2 regions of the Photobacterium sp. 53610 genome follow, and region 2 is predicted to be linked to the other one. Evidence: riboswitches for the same ligand, from Rfam matches in the RefSeq annotation. Region 2 holds a riboswitch; the other holds the start of a gene.
What was found. Region 2 has a riboswitch for lysine ahead of lysC (lysine-sensitive aspartokinase 3). Riboswitches for the same ligand answer to the same signal wherever they lie in the genome.

Region 1 (4,987 bases), on a different contig from region 2:
TGCTGGTCAGTGCCGAGCCGATTGGCCCCACCTGCCACCTGGGCACAACAACCTGCTTCGATCAGGGCAGTACTGACGACGGTGAAAATGCCAGTATGCCCGATCTGGTGTTTCTTCACCGACTGGAGCAAGTGCTGGCAGCCCGTAAAGGCGCCGATCCCGAGTCTTCCTACACCGCCAGCCTCTATGCCCGTGGCACCAAGCGGATTTCGCAGAAGGTGGGTGAAGAAGGCGTTGAAGTCGCGCTTGCGGCAACGTCGGGTGACAAGGCGGAAGTGATTTCTGAGTCTGCTGATCTCTTGTATCACCTGATTGTCCTGTTGCAGGATCAGGGACTGAGTCTGGCAGACGTTGTCGCCAAATTGCAGGAAAGACACAAGGGCTGAATCCGCCCCCGATACGTAAAAAGGAAGCCTGGGCTTCCTTTTTATTTTTATACGGTTTCAGTGGCCTCTCGGGCTTCTTCAATCGCTTCTTTATAGTGTTTCCGACAAACCGAAACATAGCGGTCGTTACCGCCGATTTCAACCTGATCACCATCGGCAATGGCTTTACCTGAGGCATCGTGGCGAATCACCATATTCGCTTTGCGGCCACAATGGCAGACAGTTTTCAGTTCCACCAGTTTGTCAGACCATGCCAGCAGGTACTGACTGCCTTCAAACAGCTCGCCCCGGAAATCAGTGCGCAGCCCATAGCAAAGCACAGGGATATCAAGCTTATCGACAACTTCAGTCAGCTGCAAAACCTGAGTTTTGGTCAGAAACTGGCACTCATCGATCAACACGCAATCTACACGAGACGCGTGATTCATCAGAGAAAGCTTATCCCACAGATTATCTTCCGGGCCGTACAATTCTGCATCTTCCGACAAACCGATACGGGAACTGACTTTCCCCTTCCCAAACCGGTCATCAATTGCCGCTGTAAAGATGACAGGCGACATCCCCCGCTCACGGTAGTTAAATGACGACTGCAATAATGTCGTCGATTTCCCGGCATTCATGGCCGAGTAATAAAAATACATTTGCGCCATCAGGCTTTCCGCTCAACTCTGAATAACGGCTGATGCTACCGAAGAAGATTCTCAATTGGAAGCAAATCGGTGCCATTCATGTCTTTCCCCGTCAATACGTTCATGAATCAAGCATGACAGTCGACTCAGGCTGACCGGACACAAAAAAAACCGGTCAAGTGCAGCACTTGACCGGCTTGAAGCGCATACAGGCAGATCAGCTTACCTGGCCAGCTCCTGAGTGCCTTTTAAAGGACGCTTGGCAATCCAGCCAAGGCATACACAAACCAGCAGGAAGCTGACGGTCGCAGCCATGAAGGACACCCCCAGTGAGTCTGTCAGACCTAAGACGGTAAAGCCCACGGCTGTCACCAGAGCGACGGACAAAGCATAAGGCAATTGCGTCGACACATGATCCATGTGATTACAACGTGCACCTGTTGACGACAAAATCGTGGTGTCAGAAATTGGCGAGCAGTGGTCACCGAAAACAGAACCCGCCAGCACCGCACTCAGCATTGGCAGAATCAGACTGATTTCTGTCGCAGCGGCCAGATCACCCGCGATTGGCAGCATAATTCCGAAAGTGCCCCAAGACGTTCCGGTAGAAAACGCCATCAGACCTGACAGTAAAAACAGAATAACCGGCAACCACACCGGAGCAATATTTCCCTGAACCATCGTCGACAGGAATTTACCCGTGGCCATATCACTGATCACACTGCCAATCGTCCAGGCAAAGAACAGAATCAGAATTGCGCCGAACATTGATTTCGCGCCAATCCATAAAGCATGAACAATTTGCTTAACCGGAATTGCCTGACGCCCGACAGCAATCAAGGCAGAAAGTAATCCCAGCAAACCACCGTAACAAAGTGATGCACCAACATCTGTTGATTCAAACGCACCCAGAACAGAGAAAGGTTTTCCGTCTGCCTGCAAACTCTGGTTACCGGTAAAAATCATGAAGAATAAGGTTGCTGCAACCAGCACAAGAATAGGAACAATGAGATCACTTACTTTCCCATTTTCACTTTCTTCAATTTCTAATTCATCATTCAGATCTTTGGCTTCGGCATGAATTTCATCATGATCAAACCCAAGCGCATGACTGGCTTGCACTTCATGTTTTTTCATCAGGCCAACATCCAATTGGAACCAGGCCACAACGAATACCATCAACAATGCAAATACTGCGTAAAAGTTCATAGGTGCCAGTTGAATAAACGCACTCAGTGCAGAATATTCTGTAACACCATGTGAAACCAAAATACCACCAACAACTGTAATGATATATGCCCCCCAACTTGAGGCTGGCATCAGTACGCACATAGGTGCGGCAGTCGAGTCCAGAATATAAGCCAGCTTAGAACGGGAAACATAAAAACGATCCGTTACCGGTCTAGAAATTGACCCGACAGCAAGACTGTTAAAATAATCATCGACAAAAATAAACACGCCAAGAAAAGCGGCTAAAAGTTTTGCACCGCGTTTACTTTTGATTTTTGTTTGAGCCCAATGTGCAAATGCACGCGTACCACCAGACAATGTCAGCAGCGCAGTGGTCATTCCTAATAAAAGCAGAAAAGCAACAATACTCATATTCCAGGTATTGATACCGCCATCTTCAATAAAGAGGCCTTTTACTTTACCGCCAACATAAGACAAGGTATTCGCGGCACTAAAGTCTGTCAGTAATAGCGCACCCATCAGGATACCAATGCCTAAAGACAACAGAACGCGCCGGGTCAGAATTGCCAGACTCAATGCCACAAGGGGCGGTAAGACTGAAATGGAAGATTGGGAAAAATCTACAAGGTTCATGATCTCTACTACAACCGATCTTGGTTGGAGATCTACTGCTGAACACGGCTTTACCGTGATGGGAAGCAAAATAGGAAGGCGGGTTTCACCTCTCCGGACCCCACAGTAGCGCTCCATAGTTAAATGTAAATTACTATGGCAGTGTTGTCCCTATTTGGCGACAACCCCAGCAAGGTGCTTTGACAGTTCAACCTTACTTCGGCACTGGCTCCTTTCACTGACGTTCTTCGGGGTCACCTCCCGCCAGTTACTAATAGACAATGCACCTCTACCCTTAGTCAAGGAACCGCGTATTCTACTTTTTGTTATCTGATTTGCAACCTATAAAGTACAAGATTAACTCATACTGATGAATAAGCGCTTACTAATTTACTGTATTTACTTACATTTACAGCGAGCATTACGATGTTGAATATGAAATTACTCACATTCAAACGCATTAAGAAAATTAGAACTATCTCAATTTATTAACAAGCAAAAATTTGATTTCTTCGCATCAGATGGCGATTAATCATTATGACACGGATAAAAAACCATCGAATTAACTCCGTAAATCTGAGATTTTATTTGGCAGACAGGTTTAAAAAGTATTACTATTGCTGATATAAACTTTCTCACTAATTATTAGTATAACGACAATAGGAAATTTAAAATGTCTGATGCAATGAAAGCGCTATTAAACCTTCGTAGTCTTCGTGCACTTGCTCGTGAATATTCACTGGAGCAACTGAAAGAAGCTCTGGAGAAACTTCAGACCGTTGTCACCGAACGTGAAGAGTCTGATGCAGAAGAAATCGCGAAAGAAAAAGAGCGCGAAGACAAACTGAACCAATACCGTGAAATGCTGCTGGCTGACGGTATTGACCCAGAAGAACTGATGGCAAGCCTGGGTAAAACTAAAACCAAGCGTGCTGCTCGTCCGCCAAAATACAAATTCATCGATGAAAACGGCGAAGAGAAAACCTGGACTGGCCAGGGCCGTACTCCTTCAGCACTGAAAAAGGCGCTGGATGAAGGTAAATCTCTGGACGACTTTAAGATCTAATCTGATTCGATTTGATCAAAAAGCCCGGCAACTTTAGCCGGGCTTTTTCTTTTTCCAACATCAATTTAGAGCAATCACTTAAATAATGGCTATGCCATTAGTGAATACTGTCTGCTAGTGTACTCACAGCCAGCGCAAAGTAATGCGAGCGATTCCATTTCAGTAATGTCTGATAATTGCCATAAATCAAATAAGCACGACCATGATTATCATCCGGTTGAACTAACCAGGCATCTACATCAACTTTAGGCAATGCTGAGCCATTTAAACGACGCACACCCAATGCCTGCCATTCTGACAACGTTTTCCGCTTCTGAGGTTCCACCCCTTTCAGATCATCGCTCAGGCCATCAGGAACCTTCACCTGACGTCCCCAGGTATATTTATCATCCCAGCCAGATTTACTGAGATAATTTGCAGCCGAAGCGAAGACATCCGCTTCCGTTTTCCAGATATCTGCCTTACCGTCTCCATTTCCATCCACGGCAAAAGTCAGATAAGAAGTCGGCATAAACTGTGGTTGTCCCATCGCCCCTGCCCAGGAACCTTTCATTTCACTCACAGTAATATGTCCGTCCTGAAGAATGCTCAGTGCAGCCATAATCTGCTCACGGAAAAAAGCTTCCCGCCGGCCTTCATATGCCAGGGTAGTTAAAGCTTCAATCACGCTGTAACTTCCGGTCAGCTTGCCAAAATTACTCTCCACTCCCCACAAAGCAACAATGAACCGAGGCTGTACGCCATACTGACGCCCAACACGCTCCAGTGCCTTCCTGTGCTGGTGGTAATACTTATTTGCCTGGGCAATTTTCCATTGCGGAACCGCTTTCGGCAAATACTCATCCAGAGTGAGTTTTTTCTCCGGCTGGTTTTTATCGGCTGTAACCGCACGCTCAATAAATGTCACATTGGCAAATGCAGATTCCAGAATCGATTCATCAATTCCCTTCGCTCGCGCTTCCTGCTTTAACCCGGTTACATAATTGTCAAAACTTTCATCCGCCGCAGCCATAGGCGATGAAAGGCCAAGTCCTAAGGCCACCAGGGCCGCTAACCATTGCTTCCGCATATCCATTTTTTCACCGTCAGGTATTATTCAGTGC
Region 2 (4,987 bases):
GGCCAGCGCCCCCAGACCCGCGCCAATTTCCAGATTATATTTTTCCAGCAGGGTCTGACGCACTTTGGCATCATCCACACCATCAGGAATGTAGACCGCGTTGAGTTGCGGCAAACGGCTCTTTTCCTCAACAACAAAACGAATTCCCATGGCTTCCAGGCCTTCACGCAGCGACTGATGCATCTCAGCGTGACGCTGCCAGGCATTTTCCAGCCCTTCATTTTGCAGACGGACCAGCGCTTCATGCAATGCGTACAGGCTGTTCACCGGCGCTGTATGATGGTAACTCCGCTTGCCTTCGCCGCTCCAGTATGCCAGAACCAGGCTCTGGTCCAGGAACCAGCTCTGTACCGGTGTCTTACGCTGCTGAATGGCCTCAACCGCACGGGGAGAAAAAGTCAGCGGAGACAGCCCCGGCACACAGGACAGACATTTCTGACTGCCGGAGTACACCGCATCGAGCTGCCATTCATCCACTTTGAGCGGCACACCACCCAGTGACGTCACCGCATCCACAATCGTCAGGCAGCCATGTTCACGTGCCAGTTTCGACAACGTTTCGGCATCACTGAGCGCTCCGGTGGAGGTTTCCGCATGAACAAAGGCCAGGATCTTGGCATCCGGATGGGCTTTCAGTGCCGCCTCAACAGCCAACGGATCAACCGGCTCGCCCCATTCGTTATCCACCAGCACGGCTTCACCACCGCAGCGAACAACATTTTCCCGCATCCGATCGCCAAAGACCCCGTTGCGGCAGACAATCACCTTATCGCCCGGCTCGACCAGATTAACAAAACACGCTTCCATCCCGGCACTGCCCGGCGCAGAGACGGCAATGGTAAACGGGTTCGTGGTCTGAAATGCATACTGAAGCAAGACTTTCAGTTCATCCATCATTCCGATGAATAATGGGTCAAGATGGCCCAAAGTCGGGCGACTGAGCGCCTGCAGCACCTGAGGATAAATATCTGAAGGGCCGGGTCCCATCAGGGTACGCTGCGGCGGATAAAAACTCTGAATTGTCATGGGGCCTCCATTGGCATGGTTGCTGAAATCCCTATCAATCAGCACGTTAAATATGATTTGCAACGGTCATATCGGTTCAGTATCGCAACCGAGCATAACAGAACCGGACGCCGCAGAAATGACAGAGACAAATTTCTGCAGGATCAGTAACAATAACGGCACAGAAAAATGCATTCAGGCATTGACAAAGCCCCCCTGCTCCTATTCAATAAGGGCAATTTTTGTTCACCCTGAAAGAGCTCATTTTTCAGGTGAAAACGGAAGAGGCGCGTTATCCAGGTATCTATGCGGCGGGGCCCCACCCCAAAGCACCATAGAGAGGGGGAGCAACGCCGAGATACGGTGAGACAGGGGGCTTGCCGTATCGGCTTTGAAGGTTGAATCCTTCTGGCTGTCACCTGCAGCATCAAGCACAGGTGGAGAGCTTCTGGTCGCAGCAGTCTTTTCATGTCTCGCCGAACGGCTCTTCTGACATCAAGTCGGAAAGATTCCCCAAATTTTGCCCCATGACTTTACGCTTTGTTTAGTGGGAGATCATTTTGAGCCCTGTACATTTTTCTTCAGCGCAGAACGCTGAAATTACTGTCGCAAAATTTGGCGGCACAAGTGTGGCCGATTACGTAGCAATGAGCCGCAGTGCCAAGATCGTGATGAATAATCCGAATACCAAGCTGGTTTTAATCAGTGCGTGCTCCGGTGTGACCAATATTCTGGTCGAACTGGCCAACGGCGTCGCTGATGCTGAGCACCGTACCAGCCTGATGGAGCGCCTGCGTGCCATCCATCACAGTGTACTGGCGGACCTGCAGCAACCAGAAGCCGTTGCCGGAAAGATTGAGGCGCTGCTGGATCAGGTTGCAGAGATTGCAACTCAGACCGCAGTCCAGAAATCTGCTGAACTGACCGATCAACTGGTCGCGAACGGCGAACTGCTGTCAACTTACCTGTTTACCCAAATTATGTGCGAAATGGGTGCCGATGCCGTGCGCTATGATATCCGTGACGTCATGCGTACCGACAGCCGTTTCGGAAAAGCCAGCCCGGAACCTGAGATGATCCGTCAGCTGACAGAAGAAAAGCTGTTGCCATTGCTGCAGGATAACATTGTGGTTTCTCAAGGCTTCATCGGCAGTGATGAACTGGGCCGTACCACAACGCTGGGCCGCGGCGGCAGCGACTACAGCGCCGCGCTGATGGCTGAAGCGATCGATGCCGGTACGCTGGAAATCTGGACTGACGTCCCTGGGATGTATACCACCGATCCGCGTATTGCCCCGAAAGCGACGCCTATCAAGGAAATCAGCTTCAGCGAAGCTTCTGAGATGGCAAACTTTGGTGCCAAAATTCTTCACCCGTCTACACTGATCCCGGCGGTTCGCCGTCAGATCCCTGTGTTTGTGGGCTCTTCCAAAGCACCAGAGCAAGGCGGGACCTGGATCCGTAAATCGGTCAGTGATGCCCCCCTGTTCCGTGCGCTGGCCCTGCGCAACAATCAGACTCTGATCACCCTGACCAGTCTGAACATGTTTCATGCTTACGGCTTCCTGGCGGAAGTGTTCCGTATTCTGGCTGAACACAAAGTTTCAGTCGATCTGATTTCGACTTCTGAAGTCAGCGTTTCTCTGACCATGGATCAGACGGAAACTGGCGGCGGCGCGCCAACGCTTCCTCCGGGAGCACATGCGGCCCTCAGCGAGCTGTGCCGAGTTGAGATCGAACAGGATCTGTGTCTGATCTCTCTGATCGGAAACCGCATGAGCCAGACCGCAGGTTCCGTCAGCACTGTCTTCAACACGTTGGATGAATACAAGCTGCGGATGATTTGTTACGGTGCCAGCCCGCACAACCTGTGCTTCCTGGTGAAAACCGAACACGCACTTCCGATTGCCCAGAATCTGCACAGTAAGATTTTCGAGTAATCCGAACCTGACCGATCAAACAAGGCGCTCTGTGAGCGCCTTTTTTAATATCTTACGAAACCTTTGATGCGGCCACCGGATTCAGATGGCCGATAGCTGAGGTGCCTCAGAGATTTGGACCGAGCCATTTCTCGGCTTCAACCTCATCCCAGCCTTTGCGCTCAGCATAGCTCAGCATCTGATCCCGCTGAATCTGTGCAACCGCAAAATAGCGGGACTCCGGATGCGAGAAATACCAGCCCGACACTGCCGCGCCCGGCCACATCGCGAAGCTTTCTGTCAGTTGCATCCCGGTGTTGGCTTCCGCATCCAGCAATTTCCAGATTTCACCTTTTTCAGTGTGCTCCGGACAGGCCGGATAGCCCGGTGCCGGACGGATCCCCTGATATTTCTCACGGATCAGATCTTCATTTTCCAGATTTTCATCCGGCGCATAACCCCAGATTTCCTTGCGCACCTGCTCGTGCATACATTCGGCAAACGCTTCGGCAAGACGATCGGCCACCGCCTGAATCATGATGGCATTATAATCATCCCCTTTGGCTTTAAACTGCTCGGCAATCTCGTACTCACCAATCCCGCCAGTCACGGCAAAGGCACCAATCCAGTCAGCTTTCCCGCTGTCTTTCGGGGCCACATAATCTGACAAACAGTAATTCGGCCCTTTCGGTTTCTCCGTCTGCTGCCGCAGACCACGCAGTATCGTCAGAACCTGAGCCCGGCTTTCATCCGTGTAAACCTCAATATCATCACCAATGTTATTGGCCGGGAACAGACCGCACACGCCATTGGCTTTGATCATGCCGGTTGCTTCGATCTCATCCAGCAGCTGATTGGCATCATCGAACAGCCGCTGCGCCTCTTTCCCGACGACTTCATGGCGAAGGATAGTCGGATATTTACCGCTCAGCGACCAGGTCATAAAGAAAGGTGTCCAGTCGATATAACGACGCAAGGTGGCGATATTGAAATCCTTGAATACATGGATTCCCGGTTGTTTAGGAACCGGCGGCGTATAACTGTTCCAGTCAATTGCCACTTTATTGGCACGTGCAGCTTCCAGGCTGACCGGCGCGCTGCGCGGACGCTTACGTGCATGCTGCTCACGCACCACTTCGTATTCCTGATCCAGACGTTCGACAAACGCAGGCCGTTGTGTCTCAGATAACAATGCCGCACATACCCCGACGGCTCTGGATGCATTGGACACATACACCACGGGCGCATGGTAATTCTGTTCGATTTTCACGGCAGTGTGTGCTTTAGACGTTGTTGCGCCGCCAATCAGCAGTGGGATCTCAAAGCCCTGACGCTCCATCTCTTTTGCTACATGAACCATTTCATCCAGAGATGGCGTGATCAGGCCGGATAGACCGATAATATCGACATTCTCTTCCCGGGCAACTTTCAGAATCTTATCGCAGGGCACCATCACCCCGAGGTCAATAATCTCGAAGTTATTACACTGCAACACCACGCCGACAATGTTCTTTCCGATGTCGTGCACGTCACCTTTCACAGTTGCCAGCAAGATTTTTCCGTTACTCTTGCCAGCCTGCTTTTCGGCATTGATGTACGGCTCCAGATAGGCCACAGCCTGTTTCATCACGCGGGCAGATTTCACAACCTGTGGCAGGAACATTTTTCCTTCACCGAACAGGTCACCGACCACGTTCATCCCTGCCATCAGCGGTCCTTCAATGACCTCCAGCGGTTTGCTGGCCTGCTGGCGGGCTTCTTCCGTATCTTCAACAATAAACTCAGTAATACCTTTGACCAGCGCATGCGCCAGACGCTTATCGACCGGCCAGCTGCGCCATTCTGCTGCGGTTTTATCTTCCACAGCTTCGCCGCTGCCCCGGTATTTATCTGCTAAATCCAGTAGCCGCTCTGTCGAATCATCACGGCGGTTGAGGACCACATCTTCCACAGCCACACGCAGCTCGTCCGGCAGGTCGTCGTAAATCGCCAGCTGACCGGCATTCACGATCCCCATATCCATTCCGTTCTTGAAGCAGTGATACAGGAAAACGGCATGAATC

Region 1: it holds a riboswitch for lysine, as region 2 does, so the genes downstream of both, SPK40_RS01195 (Na+/H+ antiporter NhaC family protein) here and lysC (lysine-sensitive aspartokinase 3) in region 2, are expected to answer to the same signal.

The regions. Positions count from the first base shown of each region.
Region 1 is NZ_JAXOFS010000001.1:240,480-245,466, reverse strand. Features, by position in the region: gene hisIE (bifunctional phosphoribosyl-AMP cyclohydrolase/phosphoribosyl-ATP diphosphatase HisIE) at 1-386, shown strand, start outside; gene SPK40_RS01200 (thymidine kinase) at 434-1,036, opposite strand; gene SPK40_RS01195 (Na+/H+ antiporter NhaC family protein) at 1,238-2,839, opposite strand; lysine riboswitch at 2,938-3,118, opposite strand; gene SPK40_RS01190 (H-NS family histone-like protein) at 3,492-3,884, shown strand; gene SPK40_RS01185 (lytic murein transglycosylase) at 3,982-4,953, opposite strand; gene SPK40_RS01180 (YcgL domain-containing protein) at 4,970-4,987, opposite strand, start outside.
Region 2 is NZ_JAXOFS010000009.1:4,611-9,597, reverse strand. Features, by position in the region: gene SPK40_RS17880 (pyridoxal-phosphate-dependent aminotransferase family protein) at 1-1,026, opposite strand, end outside; lysine riboswitch at 1,280-1,461, shown strand; gene lysC (lysine-sensitive aspartokinase 3) at 1,566-2,945, shown strand; gene metH (methionine synthase) at 3,052-4,987, opposite strand, start outside.